One region of the Gordonia sp. N1V genome, then DNA from elsewhere that is predicted to be linked to it. Evidence: predicted binding sites of a transcription regulator. Region 1 holds the regulator's gene; each other region holds the start of a gene.
The links. Region 1 encodes LexA, which represses DNA repair genes until DNA is damaged. Its sites were predicted from a motif close to CGAACANNTGTTCG; they were not measured.
Positions count from the first base shown of each region.

Region 2: a site for LexA is predicted at 1,685-1,698, ahead of P3L18_RS13610 (HNH endonuclease signature motif containing protein). Genes of this name have one in related genera too.
Region 3: a site for LexA is predicted at 1,761-1,774, ahead of P3L18_RS13820 (HNH endonuclease signature motif containing protein). Genes of this name have one in related genera too.
Region 4: a site for LexA is predicted at 1,916-1,929, ahead of ruvC (crossover junction endodeoxyribonuclease RuvC). Genes of this name have one in related genera too.

Region 1 is NZ_JARJDD010000006.1:59,463-62,943, forward strand. It holds gene nrdR (transcriptional regulator NrdR) at 1-171, opposite strand, end outside; gene P3L18_RS09905 (LysM peptidoglycan-binding domain-containing protein) at 230-889, opposite strand; gene lexA (transcriptional repressor LexA) at 1,179-1,829, shown strand; gene P3L18_RS09915 (putative PEP-binding protein) at 1,867-3,481, opposite strand, start outside.
Region 2 is NZ_JARJDD010000009.1:70,909-74,389, reverse strand. It holds gene P3L18_RS13640 (oxidoreductase) at 1-47, shown strand, start outside; tRNA gene P3L18_RS13635 (tRNA-Lys) at 63-135, opposite strand; tRNA gene P3L18_RS13630 (tRNA-Glu) at 316-388, shown strand; tRNA gene P3L18_RS13625 (tRNA-Asp) at 423-499, shown strand; tRNA gene P3L18_RS13620 (tRNA-Phe) at 529-602, shown strand; gene P3L18_RS13615 (hypothetical protein) at 803-1,609, shown strand; gene P3L18_RS13610 (HNH endonuclease signature motif containing protein) at 1,723-3,396, shown strand.
Region 3 is NZ_JARJDD010000009.1:114,730-118,210, forward strand. It holds gene P3L18_RS13815 (acyl-CoA dehydrogenase family protein) at 1-57, shown strand, start outside; gene P3L18_RS13820 (HNH endonuclease signature motif containing protein) at 426-1,715, opposite strand; gene P3L18_RS13825 (phosphatase PAP2 family protein) at 2,291-2,869, shown strand; gene P3L18_RS13830 (PQQ-binding-like beta-propeller repeat protein) at 2,916-3,481, shown strand, end outside.
Region 4 is NZ_JARJDD010000005.1:22,830-26,310, forward strand. It holds gene pdxT (pyridoxal 5'-phosphate synthase glutaminase subunit PdxT) at 1-293, shown strand, start outside; gene P3L18_RS08390 (YebC/PmpR family DNA-binding transcriptional regulator) at 421-1,173, shown strand; gene P3L18_RS08395 (hypothetical protein) at 1,225-1,842, opposite strand; gene ruvC (crossover junction endodeoxyribonuclease RuvC) at 1,951-2,544, shown strand; gene ruvA (Holliday junction branch migration protein RuvA) at 2,541-3,137, shown strand; gene ruvB (Holliday junction branch migration DNA helicase RuvB) at 3,134-3,481, shown strand, end outside.

The sequences.
Region 1 (3,481 bases):
GGGCTCGGTGACGCCATTGCGTTTGACGACGGCCAGGACAGCGGTCTCCACCGTCGAGAACCGGCGACCGCATGCGCTGCAGGAGCGGCGCCGACGGATCGCCTGCCCCTCGTCGGCAACTCGGGAGTCGATGACCTTGGTGTCATCATTCCTGCAGAACGGACAGCGCATACACCGACAATACCGCCCCACCGCGGTGGAACAGCCGTGTGATCGCCTACCCCGGTCGTCACCGGTAGGCGGGTACCAGCAGTGCCTGACCGACCTGGAGCCCGCTGCCGGACATCTCGTTCATCCGCGCGATCTCGTCGATGACGGCCTGCCGGGGCAGGTCGGGCGCGACCCGTGCGGCAACCGAGTTCAGCGATTCCCCGGCACGTACGTGCACGACCTCGGTGGCCGCGGGCGCCGGCGTGGTCGACTGCTGGTAGTCGCTACCGGCCACGGCCACCAGCCACACCAGCAGCGCCAGGGCGACACCGGTCAGCACGGCCACCATCGCACCGGTACGGCGAGCGGTGCGGTGCGCGGTGACCCGCGGGCCGACCGGAGTTGCGCAACGGGTGCCCGCAACCGCCGGAAGGCGGCGCGCACCGGTCCGGGCCGGGCCCGCATATGCCGGTCGTCGGCGGGCCGGGTCGCGCTCGAGCGTGCGCCGCTCCGGGAGGCGACGGTCGGACGACCGGTGTTCGGACGACCGGTGTTCGGACGACCGGTGTTCGAGCACCCGGTGTTCGAGCACCCGGTGTTCGAGCGCCCGGTGCTCGACGGTTGCGCGGGCCGGCATCGACGCCCCGCGGCGAACGGCGGCGGCGCGGTGAGCCGTCCGGCGGGACCGAACGGGCAGGTCGTTGGTGCCCGGCGCGGTGGGCAGAAGTACGGTCGGCATGGCGTCTCCCTATCTCGATCATGCATTCGAAGAACGGATGTTCGAGTTCTACCACGGGGCACCGACAATTTCTCGCGACACGTCGAACACATGTTTGAGGTTGCCTGTCGCCTCGGCTACCCTGGCCGGTGTTCAGCTCTCCACAGGGCCCGTCAACCAGGGCGTACCCCGCGAGGATGTGCGCACCGACCGAAAGGATGCGAACCCCATGAGTGAGAAGAAGGGCCGCTCGGGTGACCCCGACGCGGCGACCGTCACCGATCCGGACGACGCCGTCGCGACCGGCCCGATCGATCCCGCGGCCGTCGAGGCCGCGCTCACCCCGCGCCAGAAGGGCGTGCTCGATGTGATCCGCAAGTCCGTGCGCGAACGCGGGTATCCGCCGAGCATCCGCGAGATCGGCGACGCCGTCGGCCTGGCGTCGACCTCATCGGTCGCGCATCAGCTGCGAACCCTCGAGCGCAAGGGTCTGCTCAAACGCGATCACAACCGACCCCGCGCGGTGAACGTCCAGGACGGCGATCCCACGCCCACCGACGACAACCCGAATGCATCGAACCTCCCCACGCCGACGTTCGTGCCGGTTCTGGGACGTATCGCGGCCGGCGGGCCGATCCTGGCCGAGGAGGCCGTCGAGGATGTCTTCCCGCTGCCGCGTGAACTCGTTGGCGACGGGTCACTGTTCCTGCTGCGCGTCGTCGGTGAATCGATGATCGACGCGGCCATCTGCGACGGCGACTGGGTGGTCGTTCGTCAACAGAACGTCGCCGACAACGGCGACATCGTCGCGGCGATGATCGACGGCGAGGCGACGGTCAAGACCTTCAAGCGCAAGGACGGCCATGTGTGGCTGATGCCGCACAACGACCTGTTCGAGCCCATCCCCGGCGACGACGCCGCGGTGCTGGGCAAGGTCGTGACGGTGATGCGCCGCATCTGAGCGGAGTCGCACCCGCCGGCCCGCTCAGCCGAACGGCTCAGCTGCGCAACGCTTCCGCGGCCGCGGCACGCGCATCGGCCGGTGAGGCGGTCGCCAGTACAGCCTGCGCGGCGGAGCGGCACGCCTCGCGGTCGACCTCGGCGAGCTTCGCTCCCACCGCGGGCGCCGCGGCCGGGGCGCTCGACAGCGAGGTGACGCCGAGTCCGACCAGGACACACGCGAGCAGCGGATCGGCGGCGGCCTCGCCGCACACCCCGACCGGTGTCGCACTGCGGGTGCCCGCCTCGGCGACGGTGGCGATCAGCGAGAGCACCGCAGGCTGCCACGGGTCGGTGAGCCCGGCGAGCTCGGCCGACATCCGGTCGGCGGCCATCGTGTACTGCGTGAGATCGTTGGTGCCGATCGAGACGAAGTCGACCTCGGCGAGGATCGCCGGAGCGAGGATCGCCGCCGAGGGGATCTCGATCATCACCCCCGCCACCAGCCCGCGACCGCGGACCTCGGCGGCGAATTCGGCGGCTTCGGCGGCCGAGGCGATCATCGGCGCCATCACCCAGGGCGTGGTGCCGGTCGCCTGCGCGGCGCGGGCGATCGCGTCGAGTTGACCGGTACGGATCTCGGGATGTGTCGCGGCGATCCGGTTGCCTCGTACGCCCAGTGCGGGATTCGCCTCGGTGCCGTGATCGACGAACTTCAGCGGCTTGTCCGAGCCGGCATCGAGCGTCCGGACCACGACCTTCTTGCCGTCGAAGGCCTCGATGACCTCGCGGTAGAGCGCTGCCTGCTCGTCCACCGACGGTTCGTCGGCCCGATCGAGGAAAGCGAGTTCGGTGCGGAACAGACCGACCCCCTCGACGGGGTATGCCGTCGCCGCCCGCGCCGAGACGCCGTCGGCGACGTTCGCCAGGATGGCCACCTCCACACCATCGGCGGTGCGCCCGGGCCCGGTCCATCCCGCGATCGCCTCCGCCTCCCGACGACTCTGCTCCACCTCGTCCCCGGCCCGCGCCGGATCGGGGTGAACGACAACGGTTCCCGCGGTTCCGTCGACGAGAACGGGCGTGCCCGCGGGTACGTCGTCGAGGCCGGCGACCGCCACCACGCACGGAATCCCCAGTTGGCGGGCGATGATCGCGGTGTGGCTGGTCGGCCCACCGAGCCGGGTGGCCAACGCGGTGATCAGTTTCGGATCGAGTCCGGCGGTGTCGGCCGGCGCGAGGTCGTCGGCGAGGAGCACCGACGGCTCGTCGGGCACGGGGACCCCGGGCTCGGGCTCGCCGAGTACCTCGGCCACCACCCGGTCACGGACGTCGTTGAGGTCGGTGATGCGCTCGGCCATGATCCCGCCGAGCTTGGCGAACATCGCGGCGAACTGTTCGGTGGCCGCGGCGGCCGCGGCCGGGGCCGGGGTCCCGTCGGCGATCAGCTTGGTGACCGTGCCGATCCACCCGCGGTCCTCGGCGAGGCCCGCGGTGGCGATCAACACCTCTGCGGCGGCACCCGAGGCGTGCGAGGCGCGCTCACGCAGTCGCGCGGCGACCACGGCCGCGGCATCGACGAAGCGGGCCTTTTCGGCCTCACGGTCGGCCTCGTCCACCACATGTGAGCCCGGATCGGCGGGCTCGACCCTCACCCGCTCGCCCGGACGGACG
Region 2 (3,481 bases), on a different contig from region 1:
CCGCATGCGATGTCAACCCACTCCGGAGACAACAAAACCGCCCGTGACCAGGCGGTTTGCGGTGCCCCCAGTAGGGCTCGAACCTACGACCTGCGGATTAAAAGTCCGTAGCTCTACCAACTGAGCTATAGGGGCGTTACCCTCGGCGCCGAGGGCGGAAGCGAGTTTACCTCGCGCCGAACAGGTCGCGGACAGGCGGTGTCCGCTTCGCGTGTCGAACCCAAGAAAACGCCTTTGACGTGGCGATTTGTGTTTTCCGCGCGCGGTGTCCTAATCTGAGTCGGCTCCCAACGGAGCCCTCCCGAACGGAAACCGGCCCCCTTCGTCTAGCGGCCTAGGACGCCGCCCTTTCAAGGCGGTAGCGCGGGTTCGAATCCCGTAGGGGGTACGCTGTTCGCCTCGGTGAACAGATAACTGAACAAGGCCCTGTGGCGCAGTTGGTTAGCGCGCCGCCCTGTCACGGCGGAGGTCGCGGGTTCGAGTCCCGTCAGGGTCGCCAAAGGTCTCGGTGTTCGTACCGAACCTTCCGGCCAGGTAGCTCAGTTGGTACGAGCGTCCGCCTGAAAAGCGGAAGGTCGCCGGTTCGATCCCGGCCCTGGCCACCTGGAAAACCACCTCTCGAAGGTGGTTTTCTTTGTTTCCGGGTGCAGAGCGAGCATGAACTCCATGCAATCTCCGCGTGTCCGACAGTGTCCGCCACGACGAATCATGTTGTGCCGAAATCACTTTTCGTCCAAGGTTGCCGGTGGCACCCGATCGCGTCGGCAGGAAACACACAGCCAGGATCGCTACTCTGCCGCGTATGACCCGGCTGCGGTGGGCAATTCCGGCGGCGTTGCTGCCCTTCTTGTTTGTCGCCGCATGCGGTGGGGCGGCAGCCACATCCGACCCACGGCCGGTCACCACCCGATTCGTCACGTTGCCCGACAGCGACGGCGGACATCCGGTCCCCTTCACCCCGACGACCGACCACACGTATCGGCCGGGCGTCACGATCGTCGACGCGACGGCATCCGGTCCGGCGTCGCAATGCACCCTCGGCTGGCCGGTCACCTCGTCGACGGGCAGCAGCGGCGACCTGACGGCCGGGCACTGCGTAAGCGGCTTGGGCCACCCCACGTGGCTCTACACCGATTCGTCCGAAACGGGCCGCCTACCCCTCAGCCCCTACGAACTACACGAGGACGACACCATGGCCGACGGCACCATGCTCGACGCCGCGGCCGCGTTCCTACCGCCGACTGCGACTGCAGCACAATGGGTCACCACCATCGACGGTCACCCGATCGCCGGCGTCGTGACACCCCGGGAAGCGGCCACACTGCCTCGGGGAACACCGGTCTGCATGGCCGGCGCACGCGCGGGCCTGACGTGCGGGCCACTACTCGACGCCAACACGCGAAGCCTCCACTGGGGTGGGTATGCCGTCGTCGGCGACTCGGGATCAGCGGTGTTCGTCGTGAACCCCGACCAGAGCGTGTGCGCGGTGGGCATCCTGCACGATGGCCCCGCCGACCGCGACAACACGATCGCCTACGTAGAGCCCGCACTCCAGAAGTGGGATCTGACGATTCCGGTCACCGCGCCACACCGATCGTCGCCGTGCTGAAATCCATCCGAAAAAACTTTCGACAACCTCTTGCCAACCCGACAAACCCGGCATACACTCGAACACAACAACACACAAACACGTGTTCGCTAGCGCCGGGGGGGTGGGAAATGATGGTCGACACCGCGTTACCCGACGTGTCGGGGTTGTCGACCACCCAGAAAATCGCCCTCGCCCACACGCTGATGGACGAGTTGGCCACCGATGATTTGACCGGGCTGTCCAACGATGACCTGGTCGCGGTCGCTCAGTCCACCGAACGGTTGATCACCCGCATCACGGTCCAAGGGGATCGGCAGATCGTCGAATTCTCCGACCGCCATCTGGCCCGCGAGTACGGGTTCGGGTCGATCACCGACGCCATGATCGGCCTGTTGCGGATCTCGGAACCGTGGCGGCGGTGGAAGCAACTGAAAGCGACCGCCACGTTCCACACCTTTACCGGTGAGGTTGCCGCCCCCAAATATCCGGCACTCGCCGAGGCGATGGCCTCCGGTGCGGCCGGCTCGTCGCATGCGGCGGTGGTGATCGACGTCCTCGACCGTATCCCGGCGGCAGTGCCGTTCGACGAGAAAATGTCGGCCGAGGAGACGATGGCCCGCTACGCCCGCACCCACACCCCCTCCGACCTCCGGATCTTGGGGGCACGGGTGTTGGCGCACCTCGACCCCGACGGCGACCTGACCGACGATGCGGATCGGCAACGCCGCCGGCAGATCCGCATCGGCCGCCAAGACGCCCAGAAAATGAGCGGGTTGTCGGGGCAGATGACCCCGACCCTGACCGCGCACCTCGAAGCCGTGTTGGCGATGTGGGCGGCCCCCGGAATGAACAACCCCGCCGACCCCGATTCCCCCACCGGCAGTCGCGAAGACGCCGACCCCGACGCGTTGACTGCCGCGGCAGCCCGCGATCACCGCGACCAGGTCCAACGCAACCATGACGCGTTGGAGGCGGTCCTGCGCGCCGGACTGGATGTCGGTCTCGGCCCGCAGTCGCATCGCGGGCTGCCACCGCATCTGATCATCAAAGCGTCGCTGTCGGAGTTGATTGCGCAGACCGGGATGGGCGTCACCGCGACCGGCACCCTCCTCCCAATCCGGGATGTGATCGCGTTGGCTTCTCACAGCCAGCCGTGGTTGGCGGTGTTCGACGACCACACCCGCCTGCCCCTGTATTTGGGTCGGGCGCGGTTGGCGAGTCAAGGCCAGCGGATCGCCCTGTTCGCCAAAGACGGCGGTGAGTACTGCTCGTTTCCCGGATGCACCCAACCCGCCGCGCACGTCGAAATCCATCACGCCACCACAGACCACGCGAAAGGTGGGCTCACCAACATCGGTGACCTCGCCCCCGCCTGCGGCAAACACAACCGCATGGTCGGCGACGGCCCCGGACAGTACACCACCGGGATCTACCGCGACGGGCCGTGGGCAGGACGATGCTGGTGGCGCAAAAACACGCCCGTCGGGGCAGCGACACCGAACCCGAAACGCACCAACGCACTCCCCGACGTCGGCACCACCTATGCCGACGCGCTGGCCCGCATCCGGGCGGAACTGCACCCACCACCCGACCCACCACCAAGTGGGGCCGCTGCCAGTGCCGATACCGATCTCGCCGAGCGCGACGACCGGAGCTTGCTGGCGCCCACCGACCGAATCCGCCGCAGCCGAGTCCCGATCGGACACGGATACTACGACCTCGTTGAGATCCTCACCCCCGACCCCAGCCCGGACTCGCCGATCGAAACCCAACTCGCCCAACTACTCGGTGACCGCGGACTCTAGGCCCGGGGCGCACTTCCGTTCGGGGTCGGAACCAGCAGCGGTGCAACAGGTCTCGAGGCTCGTCGCTAACGCTCCTCGGCACCTC
Region 3 (3,481 bases), on a different contig from region 1:
GAGGGCACCAACCAGATTCAGCGGCTCGTGATCAGCCGCGCACTCGCTGCAGGCTGACACCCCGTTCCTTCTCGGAGAGGTTTTCCGGGCCGCGGTGATTCGAATCCAGCTCTGGTGCAGGTGGTCTCGAGGCTCGCCGCACGCGGCTCACACCTCGACCATCGGGGGATGGCGATGCATCGAAGGATGCTTAGCCCTTCCCACCCGGCGACCCTTCCCACCCGGCGACCCTTCCCATCCCGGTGGTCGAGGTGCCGAGGAGCGTTAGCGACGAGCCTCGAGACCTGTTGTGCCGACAGGTTTCCGGGCCGCGGTGGCACGCGCACCTCGACCATCGGGTGGGATTATCGCTATGGAGTTCTCAAACAACAGATGCGGTCCCGGCCAGGCCGGGTGCAGGGAATCAGGTAGTGGGACAGCGCAGGTCAGGCTGCGGTGTCGTCGAGTCGCATGGTGCGTCGGTGATACGACGGCACCGGCCGGCGTTTCGGATCCACGCTGGCGGGTGGGATCAACCAGGGGTGTCGGTCGAAGCCCATGATGATGTCCCATCCGTGGTGGTGCACATCATCATGACAACTGCTGCAGAGGAGGCAGCCGTTGTCGAGGTCGGTGGGACCACCATCGGCCCAATGCTTGAGGTGGTGTCCTTGGCAGCGTCCGGCGTGTGCACCGCACTTTATACACCCGCGATCCCGCACCAACAACGCTTTCCGTTGCCCGGGGGTGAAGAAGCGCTTCGCCTCGCCAACACTGAGCGGTACCCCGTTGGGATCGAGCATGATCTTGGTGATCGTGGTATCACACGACAGCAGTTTCGCGGTGGCTTCGGTGATGGCTCCCATGTTCTGCAAATCGCCGCCGAGCGCCGGGTTGTCCGCCGACCAGGTCCACAACAGTCCGTTGGTCGGTTTCGCCGAGAAGGTGGTGTCCGCCAAACCTTGTGCCGCCAACTCCACGATCGTTTCGAACGCGGCCGCGCAGATTTGTTCGGGTGTCCGGGGATCGGGGGAGCCGTCGGGTTGAGGCTTGGGCGCCGACAAGGTTTCCATCAGAGTTCTGGTTTTCTCACCGGCGACGATGTCGAGGTTCGCCGAGATCTCCAGCCGTCCGTCGTCGGTGATGCGGTCGGTGTAGGAGTTGATCTTCTTGTCCTCGGCGGCCGGTAACCCGCCCGGTGTCTCCGCGGCGAGCTCGTTACCCAACTGCCTCGCGTAGGTGGTGATCTCGGCGGGGGTGAAGCCGGCGAAGTAGTGCGACAAGAGTTTCCGCAGAAACTCGCAGCGTTGGACGGTGTCCAAAGGCTCGGGGCATCGGGTGTCGATGTGCGCCAGACCGCGGACGACGGCATCGACGTGTTCGGAGGAGATGGACCCGTCCGCTGCGTGCGCCAACAACAGGTCGACATCGGTGGTGGTGGCAACCCGCACATACCGACCCGCGACGGCTGGCGCGAAACCCATGCTGATCAACAACTCTCGCAGCCGGGTGGTCTTGTGATCGGCCACGCCCAGCCGATCCATCTCGCCGGTGAGGGTGGTGGCGTGGTGATCAACCAGGTTGCGCAACAACAGGACTTGTTTCATCGCACCGAAAGCTTGTGGCCCGGTCATCTCCGGATTCCATTGCAGGTCGCTGAGTCGGGCGACGATGGCGGCGAAGATCGCCTCGGCATCAACGGTTTCCGCGTCAAGAGTTGCGGCGGTGTCGATCATGAACCCCTCCCCAGTGGCTGATCGGTGTGATAGGTCCAGTCTACAGGAAAGTATGTTCGATGCAAGGGGTATTTCCGATCAATTGTGCTTGTGGACAACGTGTTTCGACGTCAATTTTCTGTCGGTGGGATGTGGTAGGGGGTGTGTTTTTCGCTTGTCTTGCTGTCGATGTGGTTGGGGGGCTTGTTGTCTCGCCGGGTCTGGAGGCTCGCCGCACGCGGCTCGCACCTCGACCATCGAGGGGGAACAGTTCTCGACCATCGAGGGAATGGTGCTCGAGCATCGGCGGAGAGGGGCGCTCGACCGTCGGGGGAGGGGTGCTCGACCGTCGGGAGAGGGCGCCTGGACTGTCAGGCGTGATGAGTTCGCGGCTCCACTGTGCAGACGCGGCTGGTGCAGCAGGGGCGTCTGCAAATTCGGCTCGCGTTCAGATCGTGCGACGGTGGATGTGGTTGGGAGTCTTGTTGTCTCGCCAGGTCTCGAGGCCCGGCGCACGCGGCTCGCACCTCGACCATCGAGGGGAGGGTTCGCGATCATCCGGAGGAACCGTGACAACCGATCAGTAAGGTGGCGTCATGACGGCCAAGCTTGCCTTCGAACGGCTTCGGATAGACGACGATGTCACCAACTGGATGGTCGAGGGCAGGTCGCAGCCGTGGATCGGGGTGGCGCATGTCGTCACCTTCTTCGGAAACTCGCTGACGATGACGGCCATCTGCACGGTGGTGGTCGTCTGGCTGATGATTCGGCGCCACGTAGATGAGGCGGTGCTGCTGGCCGTCGGGTCATTGGTGGGCGCGGCGGTGATGGTGACGTTCAAACACGTTGTCGCGCGGAGTCGTCCGCCGGTCACCGACCGGCTGTTGCACATCGAGAGTTATTCGTTTCCGAGTGGGCACGCGATGATGTCGATGGTCGTCTACTGTCTGCTCGCCGTCGTCGCCTACCGCCTCAGTCCGTGGGTCCGGGGCCACCGGTGGGTGTTGCTCGCCGCGCCCGCGTTGTCGTTCGCGATCGGCGTGACCCGGGTGTACCTCGGCGTGCACTGGACCACCGATGTGCTCGCCGGCTGGGCGTGCGGCGCCTTGTGGGTACTGCTGTGCGTATGGGCCTCGACACGGGTCACGGTGCGCAGAAATGGTCCGATCGGATGACAGTCGACGCTGCAACGTCGGGGTCCAACTCGGCTTAACTGAAACGATGTCCGACTCGGATGAACTCGCCGGCGACAACGCCTCGGACGCGACGGAGTTCATCGCGCGTCCCGCGCCGCCCACGACGCTGGGCCCTCAGTCTCCGGTACCGCCACCGCCTCCACCGGTCACCGGGCCGCAGGCGGCGTATCAGCCGACCATGGCGCGACCGATGCCGCCGGCGGGCGCCGGATATTTCGGCCCGCCGTCGGGCCCGTATTCCGGACCACCTCCCGGGATGCCATCGGGGATGCCGCCCGGATATCCGAGCGGCAGATTCCCGGCCCGGCCTCCCGGCATGACGCCACCCCGTCGGCGCCGTGCGCTGCCGTGGATTCTGACCGCTGTCGCCCTCGTCTGCGTCGCCGGATTGGTTGCCGGTGGACTCGTCTGGTGGACCAGCCGCCACGACGACTCGAGCCACGCCGCCCCCCTCGACGGGCAACTCACCGGCACGTTCCCGACCGCGCCGACGGCGAAGTGGCAGGTCGGCGCCTCGCAACTGGGTGGCGAGCGGTTCGTCTCGCCCGACCCGAGCAGGGCCCAGTACCTTTCGCTCGGTGCGGTCCACGA
Region 4 (3,481 bases), on a different contig from region 1:
ATATCACGGTGCGCCGCAATGCTTTCGGCCGTCAGGTCGAGTCCTTCGAAACCGACCTGGACGTCGAACACATCACCGAGGGCGGACCGTCGATGCGTGCGGTGTTCATCCGCGCGCCCTGGGTGGAGAAGGTCGGCGCCGACGTGGAGGTGCTCGCCCGGGTGCCCGGCGGCCCGGCCGCCGAGAGGGTCGTCGCGGTGCGGCAGGGCAATGTGCTGGCCACCTCGTTCCACCCCGAGGTGACCGGTGATCGGCGGGTGCACGCGCACTTCGTCGACATGGTGCGCGGTTGAGGCGGGTGGCGCGTCGGTAGAATCGATCTCCGACGTGTTCGACGAGTAGTGACGTGTTCCACAGAAGTCATGCCCGGATCTCCCCGTCAGGGGCTCCTCCGGTGCACGGGAAGGATCGGAAGAGCGTATGAGCGGCCATTCCAAATGGGCGACCACCAAGCACAAGAAGGCCGTCATCGATGCCAAGCGCGGCAAGATGTTCGCCAAGCTGATCAAGAACATCGAGGTCGCTGCGCGCACCGGTGGTGGTGACCCCGCCGGCAACCCGACTCTCTACGACGCGATCCAGAAGGCCAAGAAGTCGTCGGTGCCCAACGACAACATCGAGCGGGCCCGCAAGCGGGGCGGCGGCGAAGAGGCCGGTGGCGCCGACTGGCAGACCATCACCTACGAGGGCTACGGACCCAACGGTGTCGCCATCCTCATCGAGTGCCTCACCGACAACCGCAATCGCGCCGCCGGCGAGGTGCGGACCGCGATGACCCGTAACGGCGGCAACATGGCCGATCCCGGGTCGGTGGCCTACCTGTTCACCCGCAAGGGTGTGGTGACGCTGGAGAAGAACGGTCAGAGCGAGGACGACATCCTGATGGCCGTACTCGACGCCGGCGCCGAGGAGGTCAACGACCTCGGCGAGACGTTCGAGGTGGTCAGCGAGCCGACCGATCTCGTCGCGGTGCGTACCGCCCTGCAGGAGGCCGGCATCGACTACGAATCGGCCGAGGCCGACTTCCGTGCGTCGGTGGAGGTGCCCGTCGACGCCGAGGGGGCGCGCAAGGTGTTCAAGCTGATCGACGCGCTCGAGGATTCCGACGACGTCCAGAACGTGTACAGCAATGTCGACGTCAGCGACGAGGTGCTCGCCGAACTCGACAGCTGAGCCCCCGACACCGCAGCCGGCATCGGTTCAGCTGTGTCAACCGCTCAGCCCTCAACCCCGCAGCGCCGGCCGGTCCGGTTGGTCGTAGCGGACCTCGACGTCGGGGTCGGGTGCGTCGCGTTGATGGTCGAGCAACGGGTCGATCGTCCACTGCCGGTCGGACGGCGTCCTGCGTAACAGTGCCGCGCGACTCATCCGCAGCGCGATCGTCAGGTCCAGGTCGAGATCGTCGCGCACTACCATCTCACCGGCGATCAGAGTGATCTGGCAGGCGGCATCGAGCCGTTGATCGCGAAATGACCTGTCGGAGAGTTCATCCCAGAGCCGCGGCAACCATCGTCGGTGGTCGCGGATACCGTCGAGTACCTCCCGGCGCAGCGCCGCGAAGTCGTACCACGAGGTGGTGAACGCCTCGGGGTCGTGCGGTCCCCATTCGAGCCGCAGCGAGGCCGGGCGGACGTAGTCGCCGACCCGGACGACCTCCGCCGCACGTCCGCGGGAGCGCAGCACCTCGATGACCCGCAGCGCCAACAGGTCCGGCCGGGCCGCCACCGCACCGTCGATCCCGACCACCGGTTGACCGGGCAGGGCCGCGCACCTCTCGGCGCACGTGACGACCAGGCCCTCGGGGTCGATCGGGCGGTAGGCGGGCACGGCCGTATTCTCCACGGTTCGGCCGTGTTCGTTCGCCACGGGTTGCCGTGTCGATCCCACTCTCTGTCGGTCGGCGTCGCTAGAATCTCGAACAACTGTTCGTTGTCGGTGGAGGAGTGTCGAGTGCGGGTGATGGGCGTCGACCCGGGGCTGACCCGGTGCGGGATCGCGCTGGTCGAGTCGGGGAGTGGTCGCAGTGTGACCGCCCTCGACGTCGATGTGGTCCGCACACCCACCGACATGGAACTCGCCCAACGCCTGCTCGCGGTGTACACCGCGGCCAGCCAGTGGCTCGACATCCACCAGCCCGATGTGGTGGCGATCGAGCGTGTCTTCGCCCAGAACCAGGTGTCGACGGCGATGGGCACCGCGCAGGCCGGCGGGGTCATCGCGCTGGCCGCAGGTCAACGCGACGTGCCGGTGCGTTTTCACACCCCATCGGAGGTGAAAGCCGCGGTCACCGGCAGCGGCCGCGCCGACAAGGCGCAGGTCACCGCCATGGTGACCCGTATCCTCGGAATGCAGACCAAACCCCGCCCGGCCGATGCCGCCGACGCCCTCGCGCTCGCGATCTGCCATTGCTGGCGGGGACCGATGATCGAACGGATGGCACAGGCACAGCAGCGCGCCGAACAGATGGCCCGGGTACACCGGCAACGGGTCGCCGCGGCGCGCGCGGCGACGGTGCCGGCCGGGCGGAAGGGGACGAGCTCATGATCGCGTCGGTACGCGGACCGGTGGTCGAGGTCGCCCTCGACCACGTCGTCATCGACTGCGCCGGGGTGGGCTACCGGGTGTTGGCGACCCCCGACACACTCTCGCGGATGCGACGCGGCGACGAGATGACGCTGCTGACCTCGATGATCGTGCGCGAGGACTCGATGACCCTGTACGGGTTCACCGAACCCGACGCCCGTGCGTTGTTCGCCCTGCTGCAGACGGTCACCGGTGTCGGGCCACGTCTGGCGATGGCGACGCTGGCGGTACTCGAGCCCGATGCGTTGCGGCGGGCGCTGGCCGATTCCGACGTGAAGGCGTTGACGAGCGTGCCGGGTATCGGGAAGCGGGTCGCCGAGCGGCTCGTCGTCGAACTGCGTGACAAGGTCGACCGGCCGGTCGCCGACGTCGCCGGCGGTGCGGGAGCGCGGCCGGTCGGGGTGGCCGGTCAGGTCGCCGAGGCGCTCGTCGGACTCGGCTTCACCGCGGCGCCGGCGGAGAAGGCGGTCGCCGCGGTGCTCGCCGAGCAACCGGATGCGGACGCGTCGATGGCGCTGCGCCGGTCGCTGGCCCTGCTCGGGAAGTCCGCATGAACCCCGACGACCGCCTCGCCGACGACCGCCTCCCCGACGATGGACTCGAGGAGGAGCGGGAGGTCAGTGCGACCCCGGTGCGCTCCGACGGTGACTTCGACGCCGGGCTGCGTCCGCGATCGCTCGCCGAGTTCATCGGCCAACCGCGGGTGTGTGAACAGCTCGAGCTGGTGCTGCACGGCGCGAAGAAACGCGGCAGCACTCCCGACCACATCCTGCTGTCGGGGCCACCCGGTCTGGGCAAGACGTCGCTGGCGATGATCATCGCCGGGGAGATGGGTGCGGCCATCCGGGTCACCTCCGGGCCCGCTCTCGAACGCGCCGGCGACCTCGCGGCGATGCTG